DNA from 3 places in the Streptomyces sp. NPDC007901 genome. Region 2 is predicted to be linked to each of the others. Evidence: predicted binding sites of a transcription regulator. Region 2 holds the regulator's gene; each other region holds the start of a gene.
What was found. Region 2 encodes HspR, which represses chaperone genes until heat shock. Its sites were predicted from a motif close to TTGAGNNNNNNNNNCTCAA; they were not measured.
Positions count from the first base shown of each region.

Region 1: lon (endopeptidase La) is a predicted target of HspR. The motif match lies at 3,747-3,765, and genes of this name have one in related genera.
Region 3: dnaK (molecular chaperone DnaK) is a predicted target of HspR. The motif match lies at 5,060-5,078, and genes of this name have one in related genera.

Region 1 covers NZ_JBIBKW010000001.1:1,059,200-1,067,086, forward strand. The annotation lists gene ACFZDK_RS05060 (rhomboid-like protein) at 194-1,042, shown strand; gene ACFZDK_RS05065 (sulfatase-like hydrolase/transferase) at 1,052-2,542, opposite strand; gene ACFZDK_RS05070 (GNAT family N-acetyltransferase) at 2,812-3,615, opposite strand; gene lon (endopeptidase La) at 3,788-6,217, shown strand; gene ACFZDK_RS05080 (GH25 family lysozyme) at 6,287-7,093, opposite strand; gene ACFZDK_RS05085 (MarR family transcriptional regulator) at 7,381-7,872, shown strand.
Region 2 covers NZ_JBIBKW010000003.1:554,646-562,532, forward strand. The annotation lists gene ACFZDK_RS12810 (MraY family glycosyltransferase) at 1-632, shown strand, start outside; gene dnaK (molecular chaperone DnaK) at 727-2,562, shown strand; gene grpE (nucleotide exchange factor GrpE) at 2,559-3,215, shown strand; gene dnaJ (molecular chaperone DnaJ) at 3,252-4,430, shown strand; gene ACFZDK_RS12830 (heat shock protein transcriptional repressor HspR) at 4,436-4,882, shown strand; gene ACFZDK_RS12835 (PA14 domain-containing protein) at 4,936-6,909, opposite strand; gene ACFZDK_RS12840 (PA14 domain-containing protein) at 6,917-7,887, opposite strand, start outside.
Region 3 covers NZ_JBIBKW010000009.1:109,470-117,356, forward strand. The annotation lists gene ACFZDK_RS28125 (nitrate reductase subunit alpha) at 1-274, shown strand, start outside; gene narH (nitrate reductase subunit beta) at 274-1,878, shown strand; gene narJ (nitrate reductase molybdenum cofactor assembly chaperone) at 1,878-2,372, shown strand; gene narI (respiratory nitrate reductase subunit gamma) at 2,369-3,091, shown strand; gene dnaK (molecular chaperone DnaK) at 3,163-5,013, opposite strand; gene ACFZDK_RS28150 (OsmC family peroxiredoxin) at 5,149-5,574, opposite strand; gene ACFZDK_RS28155 (hypothetical protein) at 5,654-7,480, opposite strand; gene ACFZDK_RS28160 (AAA family ATPase) at 7,477-7,887, opposite strand, start outside.

The DNA of each region.
Region 1 (7,887 bases), on a different contig from region 2:
CACGGGCATCACCCGTTCGAGGGGCCGCCCGGCGCTGCGGGCCCGCCGGCGGCCGGATGCGGCTCATATGGTTCCTCCTGGCCCCTCTTGATTCTTCAGAAAATCCTGTGAATCGCTCGCCGCGTGGCCCCGGTCACAGACAGCGGCTGGTGGCACGGCGAAGGGTGGGGTGAAACGGAAGGAGCGCCTCACCGTGCAACGGACCGCGAGGGCCGCATCGACGCCCGCGCCCGAGCCCGAGCCCCTTCCGGTTCCGGCCGCCGCGCACGATCCCTTCCCGGTCGGTTCGCCCGAGCCGCCGCCGGTCGCGGAGGTCGCCGTCCTGCTGGACGGCGTGCCCCGCCAGCGCGGCCCGGTCGCGCTCTCGATCCCGCTCCCGCGGACGGCGCGCCCCGCCCTCCGGCTGCGCCCCTGGCGCCTGCTGCCGAGCCCCACCGGCACCCCGGCCACCTTCGCCTACACCGTGCTCCTGGCCCTCACCTCGCTCTTCGCGAGCTGCGCCAGCCCCGCGCTGCTCCACTCGGTCTACCAGGACTCCAGCACCGATGTGGCGCACCTCCTGCGCACCCCGGTCTTCGTCCTGCTGGCCAGCGCCCTGTGGATCGCGGGCGGGCTGCTGTCCCCGTACGCCCTCGCCTTCGTCCTCGTGCTGACCGCGCTGGAACGGCGGATAGGCGGTGCGCGCGCGATCCTCGTCTTCCTGGCCGGTCATGTGCTGGCCACCCTCGCCACCGAGGTCCCGGTGGGTCTGGCGGTCCTGGTCGGCCATCTGCCCGACACCTCGCTGCACCGCCTCGACTACGGCATCAGCTTCGGGGTCGCCGCCAGCATCGGCGCCCTCTCCGGCCTCCTCGCCCCCTGGCTGCGCTGGTCCCTGCTCGCCCTGGTCGGCTACAGCCTGCTCACGGACCTGGTCGCCTTCGAGGACCCGATGACCAACTGGGGCCATCTGATCTCGCTGGGCATCGGGATAGGGCTCTGGCCGGCCGTGCGCCGCTGGTACCGGGAGCGGGGTCCGGCGGCCGGCGCCGTCACGCCCTGAGCGCCGCGCTCAGGCGCGGCGCGCCGCTGCGAGTGCCTTCGCCGACTCCGGTACTCCGAGGGCCCGTTCCTGCTCCGCCGTCGCACCGTGCAGACGGTTGGTGAGCTGGTACGGGTCGGCGGCCAGGTCGTAGAACTCCCGGAAGAGGACCTCGCCGTCGCCCTGGGCGGGGCGGCCCTGCCGGTCGAGGCGGGTGCGGTAGTACTCCGTGTACTGCGTGGACCTGCCGATATGGGTGGCCCAGGTGTGGATCGGCTCCTGGTCCTGGCGGTTCCACCACCACTCGGCGAGCAGGCGGTCGCGGTCGTTGCGGGTGTCGAGCAGCGAGTGGCCGTCGTGCGGGGTGTCCGGGGTGAGGCCGGCCGCGTCCAGGAACGTCGGGGCGATGTCGACATGGCCGGTGAGCCGGTCGTCGACGGTTCCCTTGCCCAGGCCCCGCGCCGGCCAGGACAGCCAGAACGGCACCTCCAGGCTGGGCCGGTACGGCACCGACTTGCGCAGCCAGCCGTGGTCCGCCCAGCACAGCCCGTGGTCGCTGGTGTACACCACGAGCGTGTTCTCCAGCTGGCCCAGCTCGCGCAGCTTGTCCCGGAGGTCGCGCATCGCGTCGTCCACCGACAGCAGGGTGCGCAACTGGCGGGTGCGCAGCGCCTTTCCCTGCTCGTAGGTGTGGTTCGCCTGCTGCAGGAACGGCGGCTTGTCGCTCTTGTCGCCCTCGTGGACGGACGGCCGCCCCGGCCACTCCGGCACGCGCGTGTGCGCGTACTTCCGCTCCGGGATGTTGAGTTCGTGCGCGCTGCGGGTGGCGACGTACGCGAACCAGGGCCGGGTGTCGGTGCGTGAGGCGTCGATGAAGGCGAGGGCGCGGTCCCTGATGACGGTGGTGTTGTAGCCGGGGATGTTCCGGACCGTGCCGTTGTCGTTGTAGTGGCCGTTGTAGTAGGCCACCGGTTCCTGGAGGAGCCACTCGTCGAAGTACGGCGGGTTGTCACCGGTGTGCCAGAAGTTGAGGTACTTGCCGAACAGGCCGGTGCGGTAGCCGGCTGCCTGCAACCGGCGCTGGACGGTGGTGTGCTGGTCCAGGTGGGAGGGGTGGCGGGTGTCGAGGACGCCGTGGTTGTGCGCGTACCGGCCCGACATGATCGAGGCCCGGGAGGGCGCGCAGAGCGGGGTGTTGGCGTGCGCCCGCGCGAAGGTCACGCCCTGCCCGCCCAGCCAGTCGGCGGTACGGCGGATCGCCCAGTCCGTCTCCTTCGGCTGGTCGTCGGTGAGCACGAAGAGGATGTTCGGGCGCGGGTCGGTGCGGGGGAGGGGCGAGGCCGGGGGCCGGCTCGCCACGGGGGCGGCGGAGGCGGTGCGGGCGGGGGTGGTTGTGCCGCCCCCGCCTCCGTCGTCGTCCACGGCCTGTACGACCACCGGAACCGCGGCACCGGCCGCGACCACGGCGGCACCGGTGAGCACGGCCCGTCGGCTCGGCCCGGTTGTCGGCTTCTCGTCCATGTGTCCCCCCGGGCCCCCGTTGCGCGGTGCTGTTCAGCTGCTCGCTGTGAATCAGCTGGCAGTTTCGGGGATTTTCCTGTGGATTGCGTTGCGGTGGTGTGGCGATGGCCTTGCGAAGTCATGGCAGTGGCGGCGGGGTCATTCGCCGTGGCGGGTTTCGGGCGGCTGCCGGGTGCGGGCTCGTCGTGGCTGGTCGCGCCCACGCGGCGGAGCCGCATATCGAATACAGCCCCGCGCCCCTGTCGGGGCGCTGATGCGGGCGGCGTTGGTCAGTCGGCCGGTGCCCAGACGTACGGCGTGGTCGTCGTCACCGCTGTGAAGCCGAGGCGTTTCAGGATCGGGGCGCTGTCGTCGGAGGCCTCCACGAGGAGGTAGGTCGCGCTCCGGGCCGCCGCGCGGGTCGCTCGCAGGGCCACCAGGGCGCGGTAGACGCCCTTGCCGCGCCAGGCCGCCAGCGTTGAGCCGCCCAGCAGCATGGCGAAGTCGGTGCCCGGCCGGAAGGCCACCCAGGCCGCCGAGACGAGCTCCCCGGCCGCCTCGGCGACGTAGATCTCGGTGCCGTCCGGGTCCACCGCCAGCCGGCCCCGCAGGTACTCCGCGATCCAGGCCATGTCCTCGCCCCAGACGGCGGTCTCCAGCGCGGCGATACGGTCCAGGTCCGCGTCGTCGGTGACCCGGCGCAGGGTCACCTCAGGGGGCAGCGCCGGGGTCGGTACGGCCAGGTCCGCGACCGGGGCGATCACGACCGCCTCCTGCGGCTCGGGCACGAAACCCGCCGCGCGGAGCCGGTCGGTGAGGTCCGCCGGGACGTCGTAGCCCCGTACCTTCCACTCCACCGCCTCGCCGCGCGCCGCGAAGAAGTCCCGCTGCCGGGCGATCGCCGCGTCCAGTTCGGCGCCGCGCAGCCCGCCCCAGTCGTGCGGCCCGGTCACGAAGCCGCGGTGCTGGCCGACGACCCGCAGCAGGGCTCCGTCGTGCTCGTAGGCGACCCCGGGCGCGGGGGCGGGCTGGGCGGCGCGCATCTGGGCGTCGTAGGCGGCGAGCAGCGTCGCCGTGGGGTCGGTGTCGGTCACCGGGTGACCGTACGGGGAATGCGCCCGCGCGGATCAACTGTTTTTCCGGGTGCGGGACCGTGTTCGGCCAGGTCACCACTCGATCGCTCAGAGCGAACATATGCATGGGAACATTTCTGGGCTCCCGAACATTGAGTCGGCATAACTCAAGTTGACTGCCGAAGGGGAGATCATGGCTTCGACGTCCGCATCACTCACCCTCCCTGTGCTGCCTCTCGACGGCGAGGTCGTGCTGCCCGGGATGGTGGTCCCGCTGGACCTGAAGGACCCTGATGTACGCGCCGCCGTGGAGGCCGCGCAGGCCGCCGCCCGTACCGAGCCCGGCAAGCCCAAGGTGCTGCTGGTGCCGCGGGTCGACGGGACCTACCCGGGTACCGGTGTGCTCGGCACCGTGGAACAGGTCGGCCGCCTCGCCGACGGCGACCCGGGCGCGCTGATCCGCGGCCGCTACCGGGTGCGCATCGGCGCCGGTACGACCGGCCCGGGTGCCGCCCTGTGGGTGGAGGGCACCCGCGTCGACGAGAGCGTCCCGGACCCGGTGCCCGGTCATGTCACCGAACTGGTCACGGAGTACAAGGCCCTCGCCACCGCCTGGCTGCGCAAGCGCGGCGCCTGGCAGGTGGTGGACCGGGTGCAGGCCATCGACGATGTGTCCCAGCTGGCCGACAACTCCGGTTACTCGCCGTTCCTGACCACCGAGCAGAAGATCGAACTCCTGGAGACCGTCGACGCGGTCGCCCGCCTCAAGCTGGCCACCCAGCAGCTCCGCGACCACCTCGCCGAGCAGGACGTGGCCGAGACCATCGCCAAGGACGTCCAGGAGGGCGTGGACAAGCAGCAGCGCGAGTTCCTGCTCCGCCGCCAGCTGGAGGCGGTCCGCAAGGAGCTGCGCGAGCTGAACGGCGACTCGGCCAAGGACGGCGAGGAGTCCGACGACTACCGCGCCCGCGTGGAGGCCGCCGACCTGCCCGAGAAGGTCCGCGAGGCCGCCCTCAAGGAGGTCGACAAGCTGGAGCGGTCCAGCGACCAGTCGCCCGAGGGCTCGTGGATCCGCACCTGGCTGGACACCGTCCTCGAACTGCCGTGGAACGAGCGGACCGAGGACCGGTACGACATCCAGGGCGCCAAGGCGGTCCTGGACGCCGAGCACGCCGGCCTGGAGGACGTGAAGGAGCGCATCACCGAGTACCTGGCGGTGCGCAAGCGCCGCAGCGACCGGGGGCTGGGGGTCATCGGCGGCCGCCGTGGCGGTGCCGTGCTGGCCCTCGTCGGGCCGCCCGGTGTCGGCAAGACCAGCCTGGGTGAGTCCGTCGCCCACGCGATGGGCCGCAAGTTCGTCCGCGTCGCCCTCGGCGGTGTGCGGGACGAGGCCGAGATCCGCGGTCACCGCCGTACGTACGTCGGCGCGCTGCCCGGCCGGATCGTGCGGGCGATCAAGGAGGCCGGTTCGATGAACCCGGTCGTCCTGCTCGACGAGATCGACAAGGTGGGCTCCGACTACCGCGGCGACCCCGCGGCGGCCCTCCTGGAGGTCCTGGACCCGGCGCAGAACCACACCTTCCGTGACCACTACCTGGAGGTCGAGCTCGACCTGAGCGATGTGGTCTTCCTCGCCACGGCCAACGTGCTCGAAGCCATCCCGGAGGCCCTGCTCGACCGTATGGAGCTGGTCCGCCTCGACGGCTACACGGAGGACGAGAAGGTCGTCATCGCCCGTGACCACCTGCTCCCGCGCCAGCTGGAGCGGGCGGGCATCGACGAGGGCGAGGTCGTCCTGGACGAGAGCGCGCTGCGCAAGCTCGCCGGCGAGTACACGCGTGAGGCGGGCGTCCGCACCCTGGAGCGGTCGATCGCCAGGCTGCTCCGCAAGGTCGCGGCCCAGCACGAGCTCGGCCGGCGGGAGCTGCCGTTCACGATCAGGGACGAGGACCTGCGCGCCCTGATCGGCCGGCCGCACCACGTGCCCGAGTCCGCCCAGGACCCGGCCGAGCGCCGTACCGCGGTGCCCGGCGTGGCCACCGGCCTCGCGGTCACCGGAGCGGGTGGTGACGTCCTCTTCGTCGAGGCGTCCCTGGCCGACCCGGAGACGGGTGCGGCGGGCCTGACCCTCACCGGTCAGCTGGGTGACGTGATGAAGGAGTCGGCGCAGATCGCCCTGTCCTTCCTGCGCTCCCGCGGCGCCGAACTGGAGCTGCCGGTCGGCGACCTGAAGGACCGTGGGGTCCACATCCACTTCCCGGCGGGTGCGGTCCCGAAGGACGGCCCGAGCGCCGGTATCACGATGACCACGGCGCTGGCGTCGCTGCTCTCCGGCCGGCTGGTCCGCACGGACGTGGCGATGACCGGCGAGGTCTCGCTGACCGGCCGGGTGCTGCCCATCGGCGGTGTGAAGCAGAAGCTGCTCGCCGCCCAGCGCGCGGGGGTGAAGACCGTCATCATCCCGAAGCGCAACGAGGCCGACCTGGACGACGTCCCGGCCGAGGTGCTGGACAAGCTCGACGTCCACGCCGTGACCGACGTCCGCCAGGTCCTGGAGCTGGCGCTCGCACCCGCCACGAACGGCGCGGCGGACACGGCGCCGGAGGTTCCGGCAGCGGCGTGACGGACGCTGCCGGATGACAGGAGGCCCGGGCCCCGCGAGGGACCCGGGCCTTCGCCCTGTGCGGGCCGGTCAGCCGTTGGCGAGTGCGATCACCCGGTCAAGGGCGCCGTTGAACCGGTCGTGGTCCCCGACCGTCGGACCGGTCGAGGTGTACTGCCACATCGTGTAGACCGACCAACCGGCCGGCAGGGTGCCCACGTCCGAGGCGTACCGGGCGACCCACAGCGGGTTGACGGAGCCGAAGCCGCTGTAGTTGCCGGTGCAGTCCGACCACCAGCTGGTGGCCGTGTAGATGACGGCGTTGCGGCCCGTGCGGGCCTTGTAGGTGGTGAGGAAGTCGTTGATCCAGCTGACCATCGCGGCGTCGGACTTGCCGTAGCAGGCGGCGCCGTACGGGTTCCACTCGATGTCCAGGACACCGGGCAGGGTGCGGCCGTCCTGGGACCAGCCGCCGCCGTGGTCGACGAAGTAGTCGGCCTGGGTGGCGCCGCTCGTGGTGTCCGGGGTCGCGAAGTGGTAGGCGCCGCGGATCATGCCGGCGTCGTAGGCGCCGTTGTACTGCTGGCTGAAGGAGGGGTTCGTGTAGTACGTGCCTTCCGACGCCTTCGAGTACGCCCATTTGACCCCGCTGCCCAGCAGGGTCGGCCAGGCGACGTTGCCCTGGTAGCTGGCCACGTCGACGCCTTCGGTCTGGGTGGCGTCACCGGTCCTGGGCCTGCCGTTCTGGCCGTCGTGGGCCAGGACGCCCATGCCCATGTACGCCGAGCCGCGGGCGGGGGTGGCGGTGTCGGCGTGGGCGGGGGCGAGCGAGAGGGCCGCCAGCAGCAGGGCCAGCAGCGCGGTGAGAAGGGTGGGGGCGGGTCTGTGCACGGGCATGACGTGCCTCCGTGGGGTGAGGTGGGGGTCCCAGATATGCCAGAGGCGGCCGACATGACACGGTGCGACACGACGCGAGGTCACACGACACGGAGTCACACGGCGCAATCACTGGCGTGGGCATGCCATCGATGGCCCGGCGGAGACGCTACGCAGGAGGCGGACCCGGCGGGAAGAGGGTCCGGAGGCTGCCGTTGGTCTACGCCTGCGAAATACTTGGCGAGCTGCGGCGACGACGGTGTTTGACGGAAACTTTCAGGACTGCGAAACCGATCAGGGGTGCTGACGTGCACGAGGACGAAAAGGGCGACGGACAGCCCACCGCCACCGGGTTGCCGCCGAACGGTGCGGACCAGGAGTTCCTGGCGCTGGAACGCGAGTTGACGGTACTGCTGCGCCGCGCCCGGGCCAGTCAGGGCGAGATGGCCCGGGAGGTCCACCCCGACCTGGAGTCCGCCGCGTACGGACTGCTCGTCCGGCTCGACGAGTACGGCGGCCAGCGCGCCACCGACCTCGCCGCCTACATCGGCGTCGGCAAGGCCACCATGTCCCGCCAGCTGCGCGCCCTGGAGGAGCTCGGCCTGATCGCCCGCGAGCCCGACCCGGCCGACGGACGGGCCTGGCTGGTCGCCCTCACCGACGAGGGCCGGCGCCGGGTCGGCACGGTCCGCGAGGCCCGCCGCGGCCGTTACGTCCGCCAGCTCGCCCACTGGCCCCGCCTGGAGGTCGCGGAACTGGCCCGGCTGCTCCACCAGCTGAACGGCGTCATGGAGAAGTAGCCGGCCGGCCCGGCG
Region 2 (7,887 bases):
TCGCCGTCGCCTTCAAGGGGCTCGACCACGCGGACGGGCTGGCCGGGACCGTGGGGGTGGTGACCGCCTTCGGGACCGGGGCCTGCGCCACCGCGGAGATGATGGACGGGCTCGCCGTGCTGCTGAGCGTGCTCGCCGCCGCGCTCACCGGCTTCCTGATGCACAACTGGCACCCCGCGCGGATCGCCCTCGGCGCCACCGGCTCGCTGTTCGCGGGGTTCGTGCTGGCCGCCGCCGCCCTGCTGACCAGGACCGGGTACGACCCCCTCGCCAGCGCGGGCGTGCTGTTCGCGCTCACCGCCGTCGCGGGCGCCGACGTCCTCCTCGTCCTCCTGTCGCGGCTGCTCGCCGGGCGGCCGGTGCTGCGGCGCGGGCCCGATCACCTAGCGCACCGGCTGCGCCGGCTGGGGCTCGCCTCGCCGGGCGCGACGATCCTCCTCGGGGCCGCGTCCTTCGCCGGGGTGCTCGTCGCGGTGCTCGTGCACGGCGGCTGGATCGGGCGGACCGCCGCCACCTGCGTCGCCTGCGTCACCTTCAGTCTCGTGCTCCTCCTCCTTCGGGTGCCGGTGTACGGACCCCGGCACCCGGAATCTTCGCAGGTCAGCGGCCACTTGCGTGTAAGGAACGGATAAGACTTGAGTCGGCTCCACTCAGGTCTGTTGACCCAGCGCGAGGCTTGATGCACACTTGAGTCCGTTCCACTCAAGTCAGCTGGAGGAAATCACCATGGCACGTGCGGTCGGCATCGACCTGGGCACGACTAACTCCGTCGTCAGCGTTCTTGAAGGCGGCGAGCCCACCGTCATCACCAACGCCGAGGGTGCCCGGACCACGCCGTCCGTCGTCGCCTTCGCGAAGAACGGCGAAGTCCTCGTCGGCGAGGTCGCCAAGCGTCAGGCGGTCACCAACGTCGACCGGACCATCCGGTCCGTGAAGCGCCACATGGGCACCGACTGGAAGATCCAGCTGGACGGGAAGGACTTCAACCCCCAGCAGATCTCCGCGTTCATCCTGCAGAAGCTCAAGCGGGACGCCGAGGCCTACCTGGGCGAGAAGGTGACCGACGCGGTCATCACCGTCCCGGCCTACTTCAACGACTCCGAGCGCCAGGCGACGAAGGAGGCCGGTGAGATCGCGGGCCTGAACGTCCTGCGCATCGTCAACGAGCCGACCGCCGCCGCGCTGGCGTACGGCCTCGACAAGGACGACCAGACGATCCTCGTCTTCGACCTCGGTGGCGGCACCTTCGACGTGTCCCTCCTGGAGATCGGCGACGGCGTCGTCGAGGTGAAGGCCACCAACGGCGACAACCACCTCGGTGGTGACGACTGGGACCAGCGCGTCGTCGACTACCTGGTCAAGCAGTTCGCGGCCGGCCACGGCGTGGACCTCGGCAAGGACAAGATGGCCCTCCAGCGCCTCCGCGAGGCCGCCGAGAAGGCCAAGATCGAGCTGTCGTCCTCCACGGAGACCTCGATCAACCTGCCGTACATCACCGCCTCCGCCGAGGGCCCCCTGCACCTCGACGAGAAGCTCACCCGCGCCCAGTTCCAGCAGCTGACCGCGGACCTGCTGGAGCGCTGCAAGACGCCGTTCCACAACGTCATCAAGGACGCCGGCATCAACCTCGGCGAGATCGACCACGTCGTCCTCGTCGGCGGCTCCACCCGTATGCCCGCCGTCGCCGAGCTCGTCAAGGAGCTGACCGGCGGCAAGGACGCCAACAAGGGCGTCAACCCGGACGAGGTCGTCGCCATCGGCGCCGCGCTCCAGGCCGGTGTCCTCAAGGGCGAGGTCAAGGACGTCCTGCTCCTCGACGTCACCCCGCTGTCCCTCGGTATCGAGACCAAGGGCGGCATCATGACCAAGCTCATCGAGCGGAACACGACGATCCCGACCAAGCGGTCCGAGATCTTCACCACCGCCGAGGACAACCAGCCCTCCGTCCAGATCCAGGTCTACCAGGGCGAGCGCGAGATCGCGGCGTACAACAAGAAGCTCGGCATGTTCGAGCTGACCGGTCTGCCGCCGGCCCCGCGCGGTGTCCCGCAGATCGAGGTCGCCTTCGACATCGACGCCAACGGCATCATGCACGTCACGGCCAAGGACCTGGGCACGGGCAAGGAGCAGAAGATGACCGTCACCGGCGGCTCCTCGCTGCCGAAGGACGAGGTCGACCGGATGCGCCAGGAGGCCGAGCAGTACGCGGAGGAGGACCACCGCCGCCGCGAGGCCGCCGAGACCCGCAACCAGGGCGAGCAGCTCGTCTACCAGACGGAGAAGTTCCTCAAGGACAACGAGGACAAGGTCCCCGGCGAGATCAAGACCGAGGTCGAGGCCTCCCTGGAGGAGCTCAAGGAGACCCTCAAGGGCGAGGACACCGCCGAGATCCGCACCGCCACCGAGAAGGTCGCGGCCGTCTCCCAGAAGCTGGGCCAGGCCATGTACGCCGACGCCCAGGCCTCCGGTGCCGCGGCCGGCGGTGCCCCCGCCGGTGACGCCGCCGACGACGTGGTGGACGCCGAGATCGTCGACGACGAGCGCAAGGACGGTGCCGCGTGACGGAGGAGACCCCGGGCTTCGAGGAGAAGCCCGACGTCCCCTCCGGCGCCACCCCCGACGACGCCGGGCCGAAGGCCGCTCCCTCCCAGGGGGCGGCCCCGGCCGGGGACTCAAGCGCACAGCTGGCCGGTCTGACCGCACAGCTGGACCAGGTACGCACCGCGCTCGGCGAGCGCACCACGGACCTCCAGCGCCTCCAGGCCGAGTACCAGAACTACCGCCGACGCGTGGAGCGCGACCGGATCACGGTCCGGGAGATCGCCATCGCGAACCTCCTGACCGAACTCCTGCCCGTGCTCGACGACATCGGCCGCGCCCGGGAACACGGCGAACTGGTCGGCGGTTTCAAGTCGGTGGCCGAGTCCCTCGAGACGGTCGCCGCGAAGATGGGCCTGCAGCAGTTCGGCAAGGAGGGCGAGCCCTTCGACCCGACGATCCACGAGGCCCTGATGCACAGCTACGCGCCGGACGTCACCGAGACGACGTGCGTGGCGATTCTGCAGCCGGGGTATCGCATCGGCGAGCGCACCATCCGCCCCGCGCGGGTGGCGGTCGCCGAACCGCAGCCGGGCGCGACGGCGGTGAAGGCCGAGGGGACCGAAGAGGCCCCCGCGACCGGGGACGAGAAGGACAACGGCCCTGAGGAGGGCTGACGCAATAAGGACCGAGCGGAAGGAGGGGCGTCGGGGATGAGCACCAAGGACTTCATCGAGAAGGACTACTACAAGGTCCTCGGCGTCCCCAAGGACGCCACCGAGGCCGAGATCAAGAAGGCGTACCGGAAGCTCGCGCGCGAGTTCCACCCGGACGCCAACAAGGGCAACGCCAAGGCCGAGGAGCGCTTCAAGGAGATCTCCGAGGCCAACGACATACTCGGCGACCCCAAGAAGCGCAAGGAGTACGACGAGGCCCGCGCCCTCTTCGGCAACGGCGGCTTCCGCCCGGGGCCGGGCGCGGGCGGCGGCAACTTCAACTTCGACCTGGGCGACCTCTTCGGGGGCAACGCCCAGGGCGGGGGCGGCTTCGGCGGGGGCGGCGGCGGCTTCAGTGACGTCCTGGGGGGCCTGTTCAACCGGGGCGGCGGCGCGGGCTCCCGCACTCAGCCCCGGCGCGGCCAGGACATCGAGTCCGAGGTCACGCTCAGCTTCACGGAGGCCATCGAGGGCGCCACGGTCCCGCTGCGGATGTCCTCGCAGGCCCCCTGCAAGGCCTGTTCGGGCACCGGCGACGCGAACGGCACCCCCCGGGTGTGCCCGACCTGCGTCGGCACCGGCCAGGTGGCGCGAGGATCCGGAGGCGGCTTCTCGCTCACCGACCCCTGCCCGGACTGCAAGGGCCGCGGCCTGATCGCGGAGAACCCCTGCCCGGACTGCAAGGGCAGCGGCCGCGCCAAGTCGTCCCGGACCATGCAGGTCCGCATCCCCGCCGGAGTGACGGACGGCCAGCGCATCCGGCTGCGCGGCAAGGGCGCACCGGGCGAACGCGGCGGCCCCGCGGGCGACCTGTACGTCATGGTGCACGTGGACACCCACCCGGTGTTCGGCCGCAAGGACGACAACCTCACGGTGACCGTCCCGGTGACCTTCACCGAGGCGGCGCTCGGCGGCGAGGTCAGGGTCCCGACCCTGGGCGGACCGCCGGTCACCCTGAAGCTGCCCCCGGGCACGCCCAACGGCCGCACCATGCGCGCCCGTGGCAAGGGCGCGGTCCGCAAGGACGGCACCCGCGGCGACCTGTTGGTCACCGTCGAGGTGAGTGTCCCGAAGGACCTGTCGGGGAATGCTCGTGACGCACTGGAGGCGTATCGCGAGGCGACCGCGGGTGAGGACCCGCGGGCCGAGCTGTTCGAGGCCGCGAAGGGAGCATGACAGAGATGGACGGCCGTCGGCGTAACCCGTACGAACTGACCGAGGAGACCCCGGTCTACGTCATCTCGGTGGCGGCCCAGCTCTCCGGACTGCACCCGCAGACGCTGCGCCAGTACGACCGCCTCGGCCTGGTCTCCCCGGACCGCACGGCCGGGCGGGGCCGGCGCTACTCGGCCCGCGACATCGAACTGCTCCGCCAGGTGCAGCAGTTGTCGCAGGACGAGGGCATCAACCTGGCCGGCATCAAGCGCATCATCGAACTGGAGAACCAGGTCATAGCGCTCCAGCAGCGCGTCGCCGAACTCCAGGCGGCGGTCGACGGCGCCGCGGCCGCCATGCAGCAGCGCGAGGCCGCCGTCCACGCCTCCTACCGCCGCGACCTGGTCCCGTACCAGGAGGTCCAGCAGACCAGCGCGCTGGTGGTGTGGCGGCCGAAGAAGGCCAAGGACTAGCCGTACGCGCGTCGAGGGGCCCGGAGGTCACACCTCCGGGCCTCTTCTCGTGTCTACGGCTCCAGGATCGCCCAGTCCGCGCCGGGTGCCGACTCCGTGCCGTCGGCGTACAGCGCGGTCACCCAGTAGTAGTGGGTGGTGCCGCGGGCGGCCGTGGTGTCGTCGTAGGAGCGGTCGGTCGTGGCCGCCAGCTTCACGTACGTCTCCGTCGCCGGATCCCAGCGGTACACCTGGTAGCCGGTCGCCGAGTCGACCGCGCTCCACCCGAGGTGGACGCCGCCCGAGTCCGGGGCGTCCGCCGTCAGGGTCAGCGGGGCGCCCTCCGGGGTCGCCACCGACGGGGTCAGGTCCAGCTCGTCGACGGCGACCGCGCTCACCGGCCCCAGCGACCGGCTGGAGTTGCCCGCGGCGTCGATGGCGTCCACCCAGTAGCAGGCGTGGTCGCCGTCGGGCGTCCGCACGTCCCGGTAGTGGGAGGTGCCGGCGTTCAGCCATGCCCACTCACCGGCGGAGCAGACCTGCTCCGCGTCGTCCTCGCCGAGGACCGTGCCCCGGTAGACCACGTACCGCTTCAGGTCGGACTCGGTGTTGTCGTCCCAGTCCAGCTCGATGCCGTACTCGGTGGCCGTCGCGGTCAGGCCGGTCACCTGGGCGGGCGGCTTGTCCGACTCCAGCGTGGTGACGGTCGCGGTGTTGGAGAGCGGGGACACGTAGGGCCACTGCACGTTCGCCACCGCGTAGTGGTACGTCGTGCCCTCCTCGGCCGAGAAGTCGCCGCAGCTGTACCGGCGGGACCCGTCGGCGAGGGTGGTGAAGCTGGTCGTACAGGTCACCCACTGCGCCGTCGAGGTGTCCACGGGCAGCGTGGTCGAGCGGTAGACGCGGAACTCGCCGTACGGCGCGTCCTCGGGCTTCATCGTCCACTGGAGGGTCGCGCTGCCGATGCCCGCGGTCGCGGTGAGTTCGCGGGGTGGGGCCAGCGGGCGGGTCACCGCCTTGAGGTCGGTGAACGGCGACAGGTGGCCCGAGCCGTCCACGGAGGCGACCCGGTACTTGACGGTCTCGCCCCGGGTGAGCGAGTCGTCGGTGAGGGTCACCGTGTAGGCGAGGTCCCAGGACTTGGTGACGACGCCGTAGGAGTCGGTCCGCTCCACCCGGTACTTCACCGCGGCGTGCACCCCCGACCAGCTCAGCTCGGCGCCCGTGTCGGTGGCGGACGCGGTGAACCCGGCGGGTGTCTGCAGGACGGTGCTGGTGACCAGGGCGTCGGCGGTGCCGGTCGACTCGTTGCCGGCCTTGTCGTAGGCGCGGACCTCGTAGTAGTAGAGGTCGCCGGTCGCGGGCGGGGCGTCGGTCAGGGACGTCGCCGTCGTCGTCCCCGTCTTCGTCCAACTGGTGCTGCCCCGCAGGCGCCGGTAGACCCGGTAGCCGGCGAGGTCCATCTCCCGGTTCTTCGTCCAGCTCAGCTTCGTCGTGTTGGCGCTGCCGTCGTAGGACACCAGCGGATCCAGCGGGGTGAGGGGCTTGACCTTGTCGACGGCGGCCGAAGTGCGGGGTGTGTAGGTGAACTTGACCTTGGCGGCGCCGGTCCAGTTGACGTAGTCGATCCGCAGGGTGTGCTTGCCGGACGGGACGGTCACGTTGACGGTCTTGCTCACCGTCTTGGTCGTGTTCTTCCAGAGGTCGACCTTGCGGACGCCGTCGAGGTAGACGCGGATCCCGTCGAGTCCGGAGGCGGCGAGGGCGAAGGGTCCGCCGGAGCCGAAGTCGCGGGTCACGCTCCAGCGCACGCCGAAGTTGTCCTTGGGCAGTCCGGAGGCGGGGGCGCCGCTCCAGGACTCGCTGATCGTGGAGTCGCAGTCGGTCTTCTTCGGGGTGCCCTTGAAGGTGGTGTTCGCGAAGAACTGCCGTTTGAAGACGGGCGAGGTACAGGTCGTGGCCGCCGAGGCGGTGGATACGGCGACGGTGGTGAGGAGTCCGGCCGTGGTGGCCAGCACCACGGCCGTCGCCTGCAGGGTGGTCTTCATCGGGGGCTCAGGCTCCGCTCGGCAGGGACGCACAGGCGTCCACGTTGCTGAAGGTCTCCGAGCCGTCGGGAGCGACGACGGAGAGCACGTAGAAGACGGTCGTGCCGTGGGGCACGGTGGTGTCGGTGTAGTGGGTGGCGGTAGGGGCCAGCGGTACGTCCGTCACCCGGACGTAGGAGGCCGTGGCACGGTCCCAGCGGTACACGTTGATCCCGGCGGCGCCCGTGGCCACCGAGTCCGCGCAGTCGATGTACATGCCGCCCTCGTCGCCGAGGGTCGAGTACGTGGTCAGCGAGCAGTCCGCGGTGTCCTCGGGGACCACCGCCGGGGTCAGGTCCTGCTCGGTGACGGTGACCTGGGAGTAGGGACCGCCCCATTCCGGGATGTCCTGACTGTCCTCGTACGACCCGGAGTTCCCGTAGATGTCGACCGGGACGACGATGTAGCTCTTCGTCTCGCCGTTCGCCACCTCCGGGCCGACGACGTACTCGGAGCTGCCGGCGGGGACGGACTCGATGTACGAGGGCTCGTAGCCCTCCAGGTCCTCGTACACCTCGTAGTGGTCGATGTCCGCCGCCGTGCTGTCGTCCCAGTCCAGCTTGACGCCGTACTCCAGGGGCTCGGCCGTCAGGTGGGTCACGGGCGGCGGCGGGACCTCGTCGCCGGGCCGGGTGACGGTCATGTCGGCGGAGCCGGTGGACCAGCGGCCGGCGGTGTTCTGCCGGATCATCACGTAGTGGTAGGTGGCGCCCTGGTCGCCGTCGTAGTCGACGCAGGAGCGGACCGTGTTGCCGGCCGCGTCGGTGCTCTTCTTGCGGCTGCGGCAGTCGGTGAGGTTGTCGTAGGTGAGCTCCACCGGGGAGGTCGTGGAGCGGTAGACGTCGTAGTCGGCGGTGTCGCCGCCCGCCGGCTCGGTCCAGGTGAACACCGCGCCGTAGCTCGGCACGGTCGCCGTCACGTTCTGCGGCGGCAGGATCG
Region 3 (7,887 bases), on a different contig from region 2:
GGTGACGGCCCGGGCGGTGGTCTCGCACCGGATGCCGGCCGGCACCGTGTACATGCACCACGCGCGGGAACGCACGGTGGCCGTCCCGAAGACGGAGACCACCGGCGGGCGCGGCGGCATCCACAACACCCTCACCCGCCTCATCCTCAAGCCCTCCCACCTGATCGGCGGCTACGCCCAGCTGTCCTGGGCCTTCAACTACCTGGGCCCCACGGGCAACCAGCGTGACGAGGTGACGGTGATCCGCCGTCGCAGCCAGGAGGTCGAGTACTGATGCGTCCGATGGCCCAGATCGCCATGGTCATGAACCTCGACAAGTGCATCGGCTGTCACACCTGTTCGGTCACCTGCAAGCAGGCGTGGACCAACCGGCGGGGCATGGAGTACGTCTGGTTCAACAACGTCGAGACCCGGCCCGGCCAGGGCTATCCGCGCCGCTACGAGGACCAGGAGACCTGGCGCGGCGGCTGGGAGCTGAACCGGCGCGGGGCACTGAAGCTCAAGGCGGGCGGGCGGCTGCACAAGCTCGCCGGGATCTTCTCCAACCCCAGGCTCCCGGAGATCAAGGACTACTACGAGCCCTGGACGTACGACTACAAGAACCTCACCGACGCCCCGCTCGGCGACGACTACCCGGTGGCCCGCCCGGTCTCGCAGCTCGACGGCAAGCCGATGAAGATCGAGTGGTCCTCGAACTGGGACGACAACCTGGCCGGCGCCCCCGCCTACGGCGACCTCGACCCGATCGTCGAACGCACCCGCCAACAGGCCGCCGACAAGGTGAAGTTCGAGTTCGAGCAGACCTTCATGTTCTACCTTCCCCGCATCTGCGAGCACTGCCTCAACCCGTCCTGCGTCGCGTCCTGCCCGTCCGGGGCGATGTACAAGCGGGCGGAGGACGGCATCGTCCTGGTCGACCAGGACCAGTGCCGGGGCTGGCGGATGTGCGTGACCGGATGCCCGTACAAGAAGGTCTACTTCAACCACGCCACCGGCAAGGCCGAGAAGTGCACGCTGTGCTACCCCCGCCTGGAGGTGGGCCTGCCGACGGTCTGCTCGGAGACCTGCGTGGGCCGGCTGCGCTATCTCGGGGTGGTCCTCTACGACGCCGACAAGGTGACGGCGGCGGCCGAGACCAAGGACGAGAAGGCGCTGTACGAGGCCCAGTTGGGGGTCTTCCTCGACCCGGAGGATCCGGGGGTGCGGCAGGCCTGCGAGGCGGCGGGCATCCCGTACGACTGGCTGGAGGCGGCCCGCCGCTCCCCCGTGCACCGCCTGATCAGCAGGTACCGGGTGGCGCTGCCACTGCATCCGGAGTACCGCACCCTGCCGATGGTCTGGTACATCCCGCCGCTGTCGCCGGTCGTGGAGGCGCTCTCGGAGACCGGCCACGACGGCGAGGACGCCGGGAACCTCTTCGCCGCGATCGACACCCTGCGCATCCCGCTGGAGTACCTCGCCGAGATGTTCACCGCCGGCGACACCGTCCCGGTGCGGGCGTCCCTGGAGAAGCTGGCCGCGATGCGTTCCCACATGCGGGCGCTCAACCTCGGCGAGGAGCCGGACGCGGCGATCGCCGCCGCCGTGGGGATGGCACCGGAGGAGATCGAGGCGATGTACCGGCTGCTCGCGATCGCCACGTACGAGGACCGCTATGTCATCCCCACGGCGGCGGTCGGCGACGCCCGCCGCCTGGAGGAGTCCGCGCTGCCCGAGGGGTGCAGCCTCGACTACGACGGCGGCCCGGGTATGGGCGGCGACGGACCCTTCGGCCAGGACTCGGGCCGCAAACTGCTCCCTCTGGTGTCGGTGGAGAACTTCCACGTGCTGCGCAGACGGCAGACAGCCGACACTCCCGACCAGGCGAAGGAGGACTGATGCCCTCGGACGCGGTGTTCTACCAGGCGGCGGCGCTCTGTCTCACCTACCCGGACGACGACTTCGTCGCCCGGCTGCCGCTGCTGCGCGAAGCCGCCCCGCAACTGCGGGAGTTCACCGACCACGCGACGGTGACCCCACCGCAGGAGCTGGCCGCGCACTACGTACAGGTCTTCGACTTCAAGAACCGGCACAGCCTCTACCTCAGCTGGTGGCAGGACGGCGACACCCGCCGCCGGGGCATGTCCCTGGTCCGGTTCAAGGACCTCTACAGGGCGTACGGCATGGAGTTCACCGGCGAGGAACTGCCGGACTTCCTGCCCGCGGTCCTGGAGTTCACGGCCCGCACCGGCAACACGGACCTGCTCACCGAGCACCGCGACTGCCTGGAACAGCTCCGCTGCCGGCTCACGGACTTCGGCACGCCCTACGCGTCCGTCCTGGACGCGGTCTGCGCCACGCTGCCGCCGGCACCCACCGGAGCACGCCGATGACCACCCTCCTGTGGGGCGCCCTGCCCTACATCGCCTTCGCCCTCCTCGTGGCGGGCCTGGTCTGGCGCTACCGCTACGACAAGTACGGCTGGACCACCCGCTCCTCCCAGATCTACGAGTCGAAACTCCTCAACATCGCCTCCCCCGCCTTCCACTACGGCATCCTCTTCGTCCTCGCCGGCCACCTCGTCGGCCTGTTCGTCCCGACGTCCTGGACGAGCGCCGTCGGCGTCAGCGAACACACCTACCACCTGTTCTCCCTCTACGGCGGCACGTTCGCGGGCGCCCTGACGGTGGCGGGCCTCGCCCTCCTCCTCCACCGCCGCCGCACCCGCGCCCCCGTCCTCCGCGCCACCACCACCAACGACAAGGTCATGTACCTCTTCCTGGTCGCCGCGATCGTGCTGGGCATGACCGCGAAACTGACGCACACCTCCGGCGACGGCTACAACTACCGCGAGACGATCGCCCCCTGGGCCCGCAGCCTCTCCACCCTCCAGCCGCGGACAGCCCTGATGACGGACGTCCCGGTCCTCTACCAGGTCCACGCGGTCATCGGCATGATCCTCATCGCCCTGGTCCCCTACTCCCGCCTCGTCCACATGTTCAGCGCCCCACTCCCGTACCTCTTCCGCCCGTACGTGGTGTACCGCACGAGAGACCCGAACCAACTGGGCCCGAGACCGGAGCGCCGGGGCTGGGAAACGACCCGCCGCTAGCCTCCACACTCATTCCTTCCCCGCCGCGCCTTCAACGTCTTTTCTCCACCGCGGCGGATTGAGGCGGTGCCTCACCCAGCCGTACCCCTCTCGTCGTCCACGATCTCCGCGTCCACCACACCCTCCTCCTCGTCGGCCTCGGGTGCCCGCTGTTCCCCGGCCGAACCGCCGGCGGCGGACGCATACATGGCCTGGCCCATCCGCTGGCTCACCGTGGCCAGCTTCTCCACCCCGCCCCGGAGTTCGGCGGTGTCGGCGTTCCGCTCCAGCAGCGCCTTCAGCTCGGCCACCGCGCCCTCCACGTCGGCCCTGACCTCCGCCGGCACCCGCTCCTCGTTCTCGCGGACGAACTTCTCGGTCTGGTAGACGAGTTGCTCGGCCTGGTTGCGGGTCTCCGCCGCCTCCCGGCGTTTGCGGTCCTCCTCGGCGTACTGCTCGGCCTCCCGCATCATGCGGTCGATGTCGTCCTTGGGCAGCGCGGAGCCGCCGGTCACGGTCATCTTCTGCTCGCGGCCGGTGGCGAGGTCCTTCGCCGAGACGTGCATGATCCCGTTCGCGTCGATGTCGAAGGCGACCTCGATCTGCGGTACGCCGCGCGGCGCCGGCGGCAGACCGGTGAGGTCGAAGACGCCGAGCTTCTTGTTGTACACGGCGATCTCCCGCTCGCCCTGGTAGACCTGGATGCCGACCGAGGGCTGGTTGTCGGTGGCGGTGGTGAAGATCTCCGAACGCCGGGTGGGGATCGTGGTGTTGCGCTCGATGAGCTTGGTCATGATGCCGCCCTTGGTCTCGATGCCCAGGGACAGCGGGGTGACGTCGAGGAGCAGCACGTCCTTCACGTCACCGCGTATGACACCCGCCTGCAGGGCCGCCCCGACCGCGACGACCTCGTCCGGGTTGACCCCCTTGTGCGGGTCCTTGCCGGTGAGTTCCTTCACCAGATCGGTGACGGCGGGCATCCGGGTCGAGCCGCCGACCAGGATGACGTGGTCGATCGCGGACAGCCGCACGCCCGCGTCCTTGACGGCCTGGTGGAAGGGTTTCTTGCAGCGGTCCAGCAAGTCAGCGGTCAGCTCCTGGAACTGAGCCCGCGTCAGCTTCTCCTCCAGGTGCAGCGGCCCCTCGGCGGAGGCGGTGACATACGGCAGGTTGATCGATGTCTCCGTCGACGAGGACAGCTCGATCTTGGCCTTCTCGGCGCCCTCGCGCAGCCGCTGCAGCGCCATCCTGTCGTTGCCGAGATCGATGCCGTACTGCCCCTTGAAGCGTTTGACGAGGTGCTCGACGACCCGCTGGTCCCAGTCGTCGCCGCCCAGACGCGTGTCGCCGTTCGTCGCCTTGACCTCGATCACGCCGTCGCCGATCTCCAGGAGGGAGACGTCGAAGGTGCCGCCGCCGAGGTCGAAGACGAGCACGGTCTGCTCCTCGCCCCGGTCCAGGCCGTAGGCGAGGGCCGCGGCGGTCGGCTCGTTGATGATCCGCAGCACCTTCAGACCGGCGATCTCCCCGGCCTCCTTGGTGGCCTGCCGCTGCGCGTCGTCGAAGTACGCGGGGACGGTGATCACCGCGTCGGTGACGTCCTCGCCGAGGTAGGCCTCGGCGTCCCGCTTGAGCTTCTGCAGCACCCGCGCCGACAGTTCCTGGGCCCGGAAGCGGGTGCCGTCGACGGACCCGCTCTCCGGGAACCGCCAGTCCGCGTCGCCCATGTGCCGTTTCACCGAGCGCGCGGTGCGGTCCACGTTGGTCACCGCCTGCCGCTTGGCGACCTCGCCGACCAGCACCTCGCCGTTCTTCGCGAAGGCCACCACCGACGGGGTGGTGCGCGCACCCTCGGCATTGGCGACGACGGTGGGCTCACCACCCTCCAGGACGGCCACCACCGAGTTCGTCGTGCCGAGGTCGATCCCGACCGCACGTGCCATGTCCGTCCCCTTCCGCCCGGGCACTTCCCCGACTCCAGCACAAAACTTGAGCGGGCCGTTGTCAATGCCGGGTACGCCGTAAACAACGATGCCGCACCCCGGTGACGAGGCGCGGCATCCGAAGGGGGACGGCGGTCAGGCGAGCTTGGCGTCCAGGGTGATGGTGGTGCCGGCCAGGGCCTGGCTGACCGGGCAGTTCTTCTTGGCCTCCTCGGCGGCGGCGACGAAGCCCTCCTGGTCCAGGCCGGGGACCGTGCCCTCGACGGTCAGGTGGATCCCGGTGATGCCCTCGCCCGGCTGGAAGCCGACGTCGGCGCTGGTCACCAGCTTGGTGGGCGGCGTGCCGGCGCCGGACAGGGCGTGCGAGAGGGCCATGGAGAAGCAGCTGGAGTGGGCGGCCGCGATCAGCTCCTCGGGGCTGGTCTTGCCGTTCGCCTCCTGCGAGCGCGAGGCCCAGGTGACCGGCTGCTGGCCGATACCGGAGGAGTCGAAGGTGATGACACCGTTGCCCTCGAGGAGATTGCCGTCCCAGACGGTGTGTGCGGTGCGCGTGGTGGCCACGGTTGTTCCTTTCGGCGTGTGCAGGCGATTGCAGGCGATCGAACCGGATTCGCCGCCTCCCATCCGATCACATCCGGGCTCACCGCACCCGGAAGACCGGCCCACGGGGAGTGAACGGCAGGCGACGACCGTCCGGGATCAGATACGCGTGCTCGCGTCGCACCCGCAGGACGTCGCACCAGCCGTCGGTGATCACCAAGACCGGTGCGTTCGGCGGGAAGTCGTCCGCGCGCTGCAGGAGGTCGATGCCGGGCTGGAGGACGGTGCCGCCGCGGCCGTGCACCCGGACCCGGCCCGCGATCTCGGTCGTCGGCAGGTATCCGGCGTCGTACGGGGCCGCGTCGCAGAAGACGACCCGGGCGGCCGGGACGTCACGCGCCCCGGCGTAGGAGGCGATCGCGCCGAGGGCCTTGCCGAGCAGGGTGCGGTCCATGGAGCCGGAGGTGTCGAGGACCACCCCGAAGGTGCAGCGGGCGATCTCCTCGGGCGGGAAGTACCGGCCCGCGCGCGGGATGTCCGGGGTGGAGGACTGCCGGCGGGAGGGGCGGGCGTACGACCGTACGGCCACCGGGCTCGGGACGAACTCGTCGAACCAGCGGGCGAGTCGCGCGTCCCAGGGCAGCGGCGGATGGCTGAGCGCGCGGATCTCCTCGACCAGCCCGCCGGGCAGGAAGCCCCGGTCCTGCGTCTGGTGCAGGTCCAGGCCGTTGCCCAGCCCCCGGCGGTAGAACTCGTCGAGGTCGACGTACGCGCCGGGCGGCCTGATCGGCGCGCCCAGCACATCACCGCGCCCCTTGCCGCGCAGGGTGGCCAGCCGGCGCATCCTGCGCAGGTCGACGGCGATCCGGTCGTACACCTCCTCGGCCGAGAGGTCCTTCAACTCCGGGTCGTACAGCAACCCTTCGGGCATGGTGCCGACGCGCATCCCGACCAGCCAGCCGTTGATGACGTAGTCGCAGGCGATGTTGAAGAGGTAGTGGTCACGGCCGCCGAGGCGGTCGCCGTGGCGCAGGGCGGCGTGCAGCATCTCGTGGGCGAGGACGAACCGCCACTCCTCGTCGTCCAGGGTGCGCAGCGGGTTGACGTAGATCTCGCCCGCCTCCGGGTTGACGGCGGCGATCGCGATGTCGTGGGCGCGGGCCAGTTCGGCGTCGGCGACCAGCTTGATGCCGGCCGCGATACCGCCGAGCAGCGGATAGGAGGAGACGAACCAGTTCAGCGCCCGCTCCCAGGGGCGCCGCGGAGTCGGCGGGCCGGACATGGAGGTGCGCCGGCCGCCGGCCAGGTCCATGGCGCGGGACATGGTGCGGGTCAGCGCGTGTGCGAACGCCAGCTGCCAGTCCGGGATCTGCCCGGCCCACTTGCTCCAGGAGAGCAGGAGCTGGTCCGGTTCGCCGCCGCCTGTGCCACCGCGTTCGTAGGCGGCCGGGACGGAGCCGACGCGCCGCCAGCCGGCGGCGAGCCGCTCCTCGTCGCCCTCCGGGTAGGACGCGGGCAGGTGGTCCGGCGCCTCGCCGACCGGGAAGGTCCCCAGGAACCGGTTGACGACGGCGCAGCGGGCGGCCAGCTCGTAGTGGTCGGGCTGGCTGCGCGGCCCGGTGGCGGCCGGGAGGTGCCCGAAGCCGAGATGGATGGTGCAGTGGGCCAACGCCCAGGCCCACTCGGCCGGTTCGGCACGCCGGGTGGCGTGCGCGTGCAGCACGCCGTCCGAGTCGGCGCACACCAGCCCGTCACGGGGAGCGAGTTCGCACTTCTCGTGACGGCAGATGGTGAACTCGACGGCCCGCAGCGCCGGGTTGGCGCGCAGCAGCTCGACCCCGGCCGCGAAGTTCTCCGCCGCGGGGTCCTTCTTCTGCTCCTTCTTCTGGTCCTTCTTCTGCCCTTTGCCGGCGGCGGCCCGGCTCATCGCCGGGCCTCGACCAGGCGGGGCATGTCCCGGGCCGCCTCGACCAGGAACCAGGCCGGCAGCACGGGGTTGCCGTCGGTGTCGGAGGCGATGACGGTCTGGGCGACCTCGACGGAGATCTCGGCGAGCTGCACCAGCAGCGACTTGGCGCGGTACGCGGTCTGCCGGCCGTTCGCCGACATGTGCTCCTTGGCGGCGGGCAGGTCCTTGACCAGCCGCCCCCGGAACGACTCGGCGAGGTAGTACAGCAGGTCGCGGTCCTCGATCCGGTGCGGCCAGCCGGCGTCCCCCTTGAGGATGGCCTCGATCCCGAACCGGCTGCGCACGATCTTGACGTAGCCGCAGAAGGCGGTCGCGTGCGCGGGCGTCAGCGTGCCGTGCGCGAGGACCTTGAGCGTCCCCTCGTC